Regions from separate parts of the Bacillus sp. MC1252 genome, predicted to be linked through region 1. Evidence: a T-box and tRNA genes for the amino acid it is inferred to sense, from the RefSeq annotation. Region 1 holds a T-box; the other regions hold tRNA genes.
What was found. A T-box is a leader RNA that pairs with one kind of tRNA and senses whether it is charged. The one in region 1 lies ahead of alaS (alanine--tRNA ligase), so its partner is inferred to be a tRNA-Ala.
Positions count from the first base shown of each region.

Region 2: it has a tRNA-Ala gene. The T-box ahead of alaS (alanine--tRNA ligase) is inferred to sense a tRNA for this amino acid. The anticodon was not compared.
Region 3: it has a tRNA-Ala gene. The T-box ahead of alaS (alanine--tRNA ligase) is inferred to sense a tRNA for this amino acid. The anticodon was not compared.

Region 1 is NZ_CM166369.1:2,388,550-2,391,831, forward strand. Features, by position in the region: gene alaS (alanine--tRNA ligase) at 1-2,157, opposite strand, end outside; T-box leader at 2,238-2,446, opposite strand; gene ACYH0L_RS12315 (AI-2E family transporter) at 2,490-3,282, opposite strand, start outside.
Region 2 is NZ_CM166369.1:33,184-36,465, forward strand. Features, by position in the region: rRNA gene ACYH0L_RS00165 (16S ribosomal RNA) at 1-1,046, shown strand, start outside; tRNA gene ACYH0L_RS00170 (tRNA-Ile) at 1,142-1,218, shown strand; tRNA gene ACYH0L_RS00175 (tRNA-Ala) at 1,232-1,307, shown strand; rRNA gene ACYH0L_RS00180 (23S ribosomal RNA) at 1,406-3,282, shown strand, end outside.
Region 3 is NZ_CM166369.1:9,574-12,855, reverse strand. Features, by position in the region: rRNA gene ACYH0L_RS00055 (23S ribosomal RNA) at 1-1,444, opposite strand, end outside; tRNA gene ACYH0L_RS00050 (tRNA-Ala) at 1,543-1,618, opposite strand; tRNA gene ACYH0L_RS00045 (tRNA-Ile) at 1,632-1,708, opposite strand; rRNA gene ACYH0L_RS00040 (16S ribosomal RNA) at 1,804-3,282, opposite strand, start outside.

The DNA of each region.
Region 1 (3,282 bases):
TGCCTGCTCTAAAATGGCCAGCTGGTCATTTAATTCTTCGTAGGCACCTTTACCAGTCACAGCCTCAATACGGCGTGTTCCAGCACCAATACCCGATTCAGACGCAATTTTAAACAAACCGATTTCCGCAGTATTTTGAACGTGACAGCCGCCGCATAGCTCGATGCTGTAATCGCCTACCTGGACAACGCGGACAATATCGCCATATTTCTCACCAAACAGCGCCATTGCGCCCATTTCTTTTGCTTCAGCGATCGGTTTTAGGTCAATCGCAACAGAAATGCCTTCCCAAATCTTTTCGTTGACGATTTTTTCAATCTGTGACAATTCTTCTTTTGTCACTTGTCCAAAATGAGAGAAATCAAAGCGAAGTCTGTTTTCGTTCACCAGCGAGCCTGCTTGGTTGACGTGGCTGCCTAATACATCTTTTAGCGCCTGATGCAAGAGATGCGTCGCTGTATGGTTTTTCACAATGCCTTTTCGCAGAGCTGATTCCACTTCAGCAGTCACTTCAAGTCCTTTTTGAGCCGTACCGCTTACGACCACTCCTTCATGGACATGCTGACCATTTGGCGCCTTTTTCACATCTTTGATTTCAATGATGGCTTCTGCGCTTTTTAATGTCCCTTTATCGGCTACTTGTCCACCACTTTCAGCATAGAAAGGTGTTTCATCTAATAAGATTTGCACCGTTTCTCCTTCATGTGCTTCCGCGACAATTTCACCATTTTGAAGCAATTCGACAATGCGGGATGCCGCAGTTAAATTTTCGTATCCAACGAAGGTACTCTCTACTTTAATATCACCTAGAGCCCCGCCTTGAACCTGCATACTGCCGACATCCTGTCTCGCATTTCTTGCACGTTCACGCTGCTTCTCCATCTCCGTCTGGAAGCCTTCTCGATCGACTGTCATGTTCTCGTCTTCTGCATATTCTTCTGTCAGCTCGACAGGGAATCCGTACGTGTCATACAGCTTAAATACATCTTCGCCTGAAATCTGTGAGCTGCCATTGTCTCTTTCTTTTTTGATCACTTCTGACAAAATGGCTAGCCCTTCATTCAGTGTTTCATGGAAACGTTCTTCCTCGTTTTTGATTACTTTCGCAATAAATTCTTCTTTTGCTTGTACATCTGGATAGAAATCCTTCATAATCTCAGCAACAACTGGCACTAGATCATACATAAATGGACGGTGAATATGGATCGTTTTTGCATAACGCACGGCACGGCGCAGCAAACGTCTTAACACATATCCGCGGCCTTCATTGGAAGGAAGCGCTCCGTCACTTACGGCAAAGGCAACAGTCCGGATGTGGTCAGCAATAACTTTAAATGCTGTATCCTTTTCCTTCGTCTCCCCATAGCTTTCTCCAGAGATGGTTTCTACAGCACGAATAATCGGCATGAATAGATCTGTATCAAAGTTCGTCGGTACGTTTTGAATGACAGATACCATTCGTTCAAGACCCATCCCTGTATCAATGTTTTTCTTCGGCAGTGGTGTGTATGTACCATCTGGATTATGGTTGAATTCAGAGAACACAAGATTCCATACTTCTAGATAACGCTCATTTTCCCCGCCTGGATATAATTCTGGATCGTTCAAGTCGTGACCATATGCTTCGCCGCGGTCATAGAAAATTTCTGTATTCGGCCCACTCGGCCCCTCGCCAATATCCCAGAAGTTGCCTTCAAGGCGAATAATACGTTCTTCAGGTACACCAATTTTATCTCTCCAAAGAATATACGCTTCTTCGTCCTCTGGATGTACAGTGACAGATAACAGATTCGGATCAAAGCCAATCCACTCGTCACTCGTTAAGAATTCCCAAGCCCAATCAATGGCCTCTTCTTTAAAATAGTCACCAATAGAAAAGTTGCCAAGCATTTCAAAGAACGTATGATGTCGGGCTGTTTTCCCAACATTCTCGATATCATTCGTACGAATAGATTTTTGCGCGTTACAAATACGCGGATTGTCAGGAACCACGCGGCCATCAAAGTATTTTTTTAATGTCGCAACCCCGCTGTTAATCCATAAAAGTGTTGGATCATCGTGCGGTACGAGGGACGCACTCGGTTCTACAGCATGTCCTTTTTCTTTAAAAAAGTCTAAAAACATTTGACGTACTTGAGCAGAAGTTAAAGTTTTCATTTAAAAATCCTCCCTTTTCATTTCATCAATCTCCACACAAACGAAAAACATCCCGCCCTATGCAAGCATAAAACTACTTACACAGGGACGAGATGTTCTCGCGGTACCACCCTGATTATAGACATATTCGTCTATCACCTTCACATCCGATAACGCCGGAAGAGAGCGGCAGTGTTTATCTGCACTCAGGACTAGCTTCCGTTAAAGGTCTGATAAGGCTTTTCTCAGCAAAATAAAGCCTCTCTCTGCAACAGCTTTTTAACGTACTCGGGTCCATCATTGAATTCAATATGTATGAATCGAAATTATTATAGACAACTCGGCTCGTCTTGTCAATGAACGCTTCGTCTCATCAGGATATATTGCACAATCATGACCCTGATAATAGCGGCAGTTGGTACGGCTAAAATCATCCCAATTAAACCAAACAACTCTCCTCCTGCGAGCAAAACAAGCATAATAACGACAGGATGCATATGGAGACTTCTCCCAACGATGATCGGACTGAGTATATTACTTTCCAAAAATTGCAAAACAGCCACTGTGATCAGCACAATCATCACCGACTTCACCGAAATGGTAAAAGCAATAAAGACAGCAGGAATCGCCCCAATAATCGGACCAAAGTACGGAATCACATTCGTTGCCCCAATCAGCATGCCAAGGACAAGCGGATACGGAATATGAAACAGCCAGAGAACAATGGCTGCTGCCCCCCCAATTAAAGAACAGACAAGCAATTGTCCTCTAATATAATTACCAAGCGAGTCGTCCACCGCTTTCACAAAAGCGTGGCCTCTCTTTCGGAATCTCGATGGCGTTAAATACCATGCAGCCCGCTTCATTGTATTCATATCTTTCACCATATAAAAGACAAGAAAAGGAATAAGCGCTGCGACTAATGCGTAATCCAATAATACTTTACAGCTAAGAATCATCCGCTCTGCCCCATTTGCTGCATATGTTTCCGATTGAACAATCAAACGATCCAGCCGATCGTGAAGCCCGTCAGGCCAATGGCTTGTATGACGATGAATATGAGATAAAGCGCCATTATAGGTTTCGGCAAGCACAGGGATTTGTTCTGACAGCTCATTTAACTGCGTAATCATGACAGGCGCCCCT
Region 2 (3,282 bases), 1.3 Mb from region 1:
AAGCCACGGCTAACTACGTGCCAGCAGCCGCGGTAATACGTAGGTGGCAAGCGTTGTCCGGAATTATTGGGCGTAAAGGGCTCGCAGGCGGTTTCTTAAGTCTGATGTGAAAGCCCCCGGCTCAACCGGGGAGGGTCATTGGAAACTGGGAAACTTGAGTGCAGAAGAGGAGAGTGGAATTCCACGTGTAGCGGTGAAATGCGTAGAGATGTGGAGGAACACCAGTGGCGAAGGCGACTCTCTGGTCTGTAACTGACGCTGAGGAGCGAAAGCGTGGGGAGCGAACAGGATTAGATACCCTGGTAGTCCACGCCGTAAACGATGAGTGCTAAGTGTTAGGGGGTTTCCGCCCCTTAGTGCTGCAGCTAACGCATTAAGCACTCCGCCTGGGGAGTACGGTCGCAAGACTGAAACTCAAAGGAATTGACGGGGGCCCGCACAAGCGGTGGAGCATGTGGTTTAATTCGAAGCAACGCGAAGAACCTTACCAGGTCTTGACATCCTCTGACAACCCTAGAGATAGGGCTTTCCCTTCGGGGACAGAGTGACAGGTGGTGCATGGTTGTCGTCAGCTCGTGTCGTGAGATGTTGGGTTAAGTCCCGCAACGAGCGCAACCCTTGATCTTAGTTGCCAGCATTTAGTTGGGCACTCTAAGGTGACTGCCGGTGACAAACCGGAGGAAGGTGGGGATGACGTCAAATCATCATGCCCCTTATGACCTGGGCTACACACGTGCTACAATGGACAGAACAAAGGGCTGCGAGACCGCAAGGTTTAGCGAATCCCATAAATCTGTTCTCAGTTCGGATCGCAGTCTGCAACTCGACTGCGTGAAGCTGGAATCGCTAGTAATCGCGGATCAGCATGCCGCGGTGAATACGTTCCCGGGCCTTGTACACACCGCCCGTCACACCACGAGAGTTTGCAACACCCGAAGTCGGTGAGGTAACCTTTATGGAGCCAGCCGCCGAAGGTGGGGCAGATGATTGGGGTGAAGTCGTAACAAGGTAGCCGTATCGGAAGGTGCGGCTGGATCACCTCCTTTCTAAGGATATATGGAGCAGCGTGCGTTTTCGTCTTGTTTAGTTTTGAAGGAACTTGGAAAAGATCCTACAACATCATATCTTCGATATGAAAGATGGGCCTGTAGCTCAGCTGGTTAGAGCGCACGCCTGATAAGCGTGAGGTCGGTGGTTCGAGTCCACTCAGGCCCACCATCTTCTATAAATCGGGGCCTTAGCTCAGCTGGGAGAGCGCCTGCCTTGCACGCAGGAGGTCAGCGGTTCGATCCCGCTAGGCTCCACCAACGTGTTCTTTGAAAACTAGATAACAATAAGTAATACATTCACATTGAATGCAATGCAAAGTTCATCACACATAGTGATTCTTTCTAAAGTAAGAAATGGTTAAGTTAGAAAGGGCGCACGGTGGATGCCTTGGCACTAGGAGCCGATGAAGGACGGGACGAACACCGATATGCTTCGGGGAGCTGTAAGCAAGCTTTGATCCGGAGATTTCCGAATGGGGAAACCCACTGCTCGTAATGGAGTAGTATCCATACTTGAATACATAGAGTATGAGAAGGCATACCCGGGGAACTGAAACATCTAAGTACCCGGAGGAAGAGAAAGCAAATGCGATTCCCTAAGTAGCGGCGAGCGAAACGGGAACAGCCCAAACCAAGAGGCTTGCCTCTTGGGGTTGTAGGACACTCTATACGGAGTTACAAAGGAATGATATAAGCGAAGAGGTCTGGAAAGGCCCGCCAGAGAAGGTAACAGCCCTGTAACTGAAATGTCATTCCCTCCAGAGTGGATCCTGAGTACGGCGGAACACGTGAAATTCCGTCGGAATCCGGGAGGACCATCTCCCAAGGCTAAATACTCCCTAGTGACCGATAGTGAACCAGTACCGTGAGGGAAAGGTGAAAAGCACCCCGGAAGGGGAGTGAAATAGATCCTGAAACCGTGTGCCTACAAGTAGTCAGAGCCCGTTAACGGGTGATGGCGTGCCTTTTGTAGAATGAACCGGCGAGTTACGATCCCGTGCAAGGTTAAGCAGAAGATGCGGAGCCGCAGCGAAAGCGAGTCTGAATAGGGCGCATGAGTACGTGGTCGTAGACCCGAAACCAGGTGATCTACCCATGTCCAGGGTGAAGTTCAGGTAACACTGAATGGAGGCCCGAACCCACGCACGTTGAAAAGTGCGGGGATGAGGTGTGGGTAGGGGTGAAATGCCAATCGAACCTGGAGATAGCTGGTTCTCTCCGAAATAGCTTTAGGGCTAGCCTCAAGGTAAGAGTCTCGGAGGTAGAGCACTGATTGGACTAGGGGCCCCTACCGGGTTACCGAATTCAGTCAAACTCCGAATGCCGATGACTTATCCTTGGGAGTCAGACTGCGAGTGATAAGATCCGTAGTCGAAAGGGAAACAGCCCAGACCGCCAGCTAAGGTCCCAAAGTATACGTTAAGTGGAAAAGGATGTGGAGTTGCTTAGACAACCAGGATGTTGGCTTAGAAGCAGCCACCATTTAAAGAGTGCGTAATAGCTCACTGGTCGAGTGACTCTGCGCCGAAAATGTACCGGGGCTAAACGTATCACCGAAGCTGCGGACTGTTCTTACGAACAGTGGTAGGAGAGCGTTCTAAGGGCTGTGAAGCCAGACCGGAAGGACTGGTGGAGCGCTTAGAAGTGAGAATGCCGGTATGAGTAGCGAAAGACGGGTGAGAATCCCGTCCACCGAATGCCTAAGGTTTCCTGAGGAAGGCTCGTCCGCTCAGGGTTAGTCGGGACCTAAGCCGAGGCCGAAAGGCGTAGGCGATGGACAACAGGTTGATATTCCTGTACCACCTCCTCACCATTTGAGCAATGGGGGGACGCAGGAGGATAGGGTAAGCGCGGTATTGGATATCCGCGTCCAAGCAGTTAGGCTGGGAAATAGGCAAATCCGTTTCCCGTAAAGGCTGAGCTGTGATGGCGAGCGAAATTTAGTAGCGAAGTTCCTGATTCCACACTGCCAAGAAAAGCCTCTAGCGAGGTGAGAGGTGCCCGTACCGCAAACCGACACAGGTAGGCGAGGAGAGAATCCTAAGGTGATCGAGAGAACTCTCGTTAAGGAACTCGGCAAAATGACCCCGTAACTTCGGGAGAAGGGGTGCTTCTTAGGGTGTTAAAGCCCCGAGAAGCCGCAGTGAATAGGCCCAGGCGACTGTTTAGCAAAAACACAGGTCTCTGCGAAGCCGTAAGGCGAAGTATAGGGGCTGACGCCTGCCCGGTGCTG
Region 3 (3,282 bases), 1.3 Mb from region 1:
GTACAGGAATATCAACCTGTTGTCCATCGCCTACGCCTTTCGGCCTCGGCTTAGGTCCCGACTAACCCTGAGCGGACGAGCCTTCCTCAGGAAACCTTAGGCATTCGGTGGACGGGATTCTCACCCGTCTTTCGCTACTCATACCGGCATTCTCACTTCTAAGCGCTCCACCAGTCCTTCCGGTCTGGCTTCACAGCCCTTAGAACGCTCTCCTACCACTGTTCGTAAGAACAGTCCGCAGCTTCGGTGATACGTTTAGCCCCGGTACATTTTCGGCGCAGAGTCACTCGACCAGTGAGCTATTACGCACTCTTTAAATGGTGGCTGCTTCTAAGCCAACATCCTGGTTGTCTAAGCAACTCCACATCCTTTTCCACTTAACGTATACTTTGGGACCTTAGCTGGCGGTCTGGGCTGTTTCCCTTTCGACTACGGATCTTATCACTCGCAGTCTGACTCCCAAGGATAAGTCATCGGCATTCGGAGTTTGACTGAATTCGGTAACCCGGTAGGGGCCCCTAGTCCAATCAGTGCTCTACCTCCGAGACTCTTACCTTGAGGCTAGCCCTAAAGCTATTTCGGAGAGAACCAGCTATCTCCAGGTTCGATTGGCATTTCACCCCTACCCACACCTCATCCCCGCACTTTTCAACGTGCGTGGGTTCGGGCCTCCATTCAGTGTTACCTGAACTTCACCCTGGACATGGGTAGATCACCTGGTTTCGGGTCTACGACCACGTACTCATGCGCCCTATTCAGACTCGCTTTCGCTGCGGCTCCGCATCTTCTGCTTAACCTTGCACGGGATCGTAACTCGCCGGTTCATTCTACAAAAGGCACGCCATCACCCGTTAACGGGCTCTGACTACTTGTAGGCACACGGTTTCAGGATCTATTTCACTCCCCTTCCGGGGTGCTTTTCACCTTTCCCTCACGGTACTGGTTCACTATCGGTCACTAGGGAGTATTTAGCCTTGGGAGATGGTCCTCCCGGATTCCGACGGAATTTCACGTGTTCCGCCGTACTCAGGATCCACTCTGGAGGGAATGACATTTCAGTTACAGGGCTGTTACCTTCTCTGGCGGGCCTTTCCAGACCTCTTCGCTTATATCATTCCTTTGTAACTCCGTATAGAGTGTCCTACAACCCCAAGAGGCAAGCCTCTTGGTTTGGGCTGTTCCCGTTTCGCTCGCCGCTACTTAGGGAATCGCATTTGCTTTCTCTTCCTCCGGGTACTTAGATGTTTCAGTTCCCCGGGTATGCCTTCTCATACTCTATGTATTCAAGTATGGATACTACTCCATTACGAGCAGTGGGTTTCCCCATTCGGAAATCTCCGGATCAAAGCTTGCTTACAGCTCCCCGAAGCATATCGGTGTTCGTCCCGTCCTTCATCGGCTCCTAGTGCCAAGGCATCCACCGTGCGCCCTTTCTAACTTAACCATTTCTTACTTTAGAAAGAATCACTATGTGTGATGAACTTTGCATTGCATTCAATGTGAATGTATTACTTATTGTTATCTAGTTTTCAAAGAACACGTTGGTGGAGCCTAGCGGGATCGAACCGCTGACCTCCTGCGTGCAAGGCAGGCGCTCTCCCAGCTGAGCTAAGGCCCCGATTTATAGAAGATGGTGGGCCTGAGTGGACTCGAACCACCGACCTCACGCTTATCAGGCGTGCGCTCTAACCAGCTGAGCTACAGGCCCATCTTTCATATCGAAGATATGATGTTGTAGGATCTTTTCCAAGTTCCTTCAAAACTAAACAAGACGAAAACGCACGCTGCTCCATATATCCTTAGAAAGGAGGTGATCCAGCCGCACCTTCCGATACGGCTACCTTGTTACGACTTCACCCCAATCATCTGCCCCACCTTCGGCGGCTGGCTCCATAAAGGTTACCTCACCGACTTCGGGTGTTGCAAACTCTCGTGGTGTGACGGGCGGTGTGTACAAGGCCCGGGAACGTATTCACCGCGGCATGCTGATCCGCGATTACTAGCGATTCCAGCTTCACGCAGTCGAGTTGCAGACTGCGATCCGAACTGAGAACAGATTTATGGGATTCGCTAAACCTTGCGGTCTCGCAGCCCTTTGTTCTGTCCATTGTAGCACGTGTGTAGCCCAGGTCATAAGGGGCATGATGATTTGACGTCATCCCCACCTTCCTCCGGTTTGTCACCGGCAGTCACCTTAGAGTGCCCAACTAAATGCTGGCAACTAAGATCAAGGGTTGCGCTCGTTGCGGGACTTAACCCAACATCTCACGACACGAGCTGACGACAACCATGCACCACCTGTCACTCTGTCCCCGAAGGGAAAGCCCTATCTCTAGGGTTGTCAGAGGATGTCAAGACCTGGTAAGGTTCTTCGCGTTGCTTCGAATTAAACCACATGCTCCACCGCTTGTGCGGGCCCCCGTCAATTCCTTTGAGTTTCAGTCTTGCGACCGTACTCCCCAGGCGGAGTGCTTAATGCGTTAGCTGCAGCACTAAGGGGCGGAAACCCCCTAACACTTAGCACTCATCGTTTACGGCGTGGACTACCAGGGTATCTAATCCTGTTCGCTCCCCACGCTTTCGCTCCTCAGCGTCAGTTACAGACCAGAGAGTCGCCTTCGCCACTGGTGTTCCTCCACATCTCTACGCATTTCACCGCTACACGTGGAATTCCACTCTCCTCTTCTGCACTCAAGTTTCCCAGTTTCCAATGACCCTCCCCGGTTGAGCCGGGGGCTTTCACATCAGACTTAAGAAACCGCCTGCGAGCCCTTTACGCCCAATAATTCCGGACAACGCTTGCCACCTACGTATTACCGCGGCTGCTGGCACGTAGTTAGCCGTGGCTTTCTGGTTAGGTACCGTCAAGGTGCGAGCAGTTACTCTCGCACTTGTTCTTCCCTAACAACAGAGCTTTACGATCCGAAAACCTTCATCACTCACGCGGCGTTGCTCCGTCAGACTTTCGTCCATTGCGGAAGATTCCCTACTGCTGCCTCCCGTAGGAGTCTGGGCCGTGTCTCAGTCCCAGTGTGGCCGATCACCCTCTCAGGTCGGCTACGCATCGTTGCCTTGGTGAGCCATTACCCCACCAACTAGCTAATGCGCCGCGGGTCCATCTGTAAGTGACAGCCGAAACCGTCTTTCATCCTTGAACCATGCGGTTCAAGGAACTATCCGGTATTAGCTCCGGTTTCCCGGAGTTATCCCAGTCTTACAGGCAGGTTACCCACGTGTTACTCACCCGTCCGCCGCTAACATCCGGGAGCAAGCTCCCTTCTG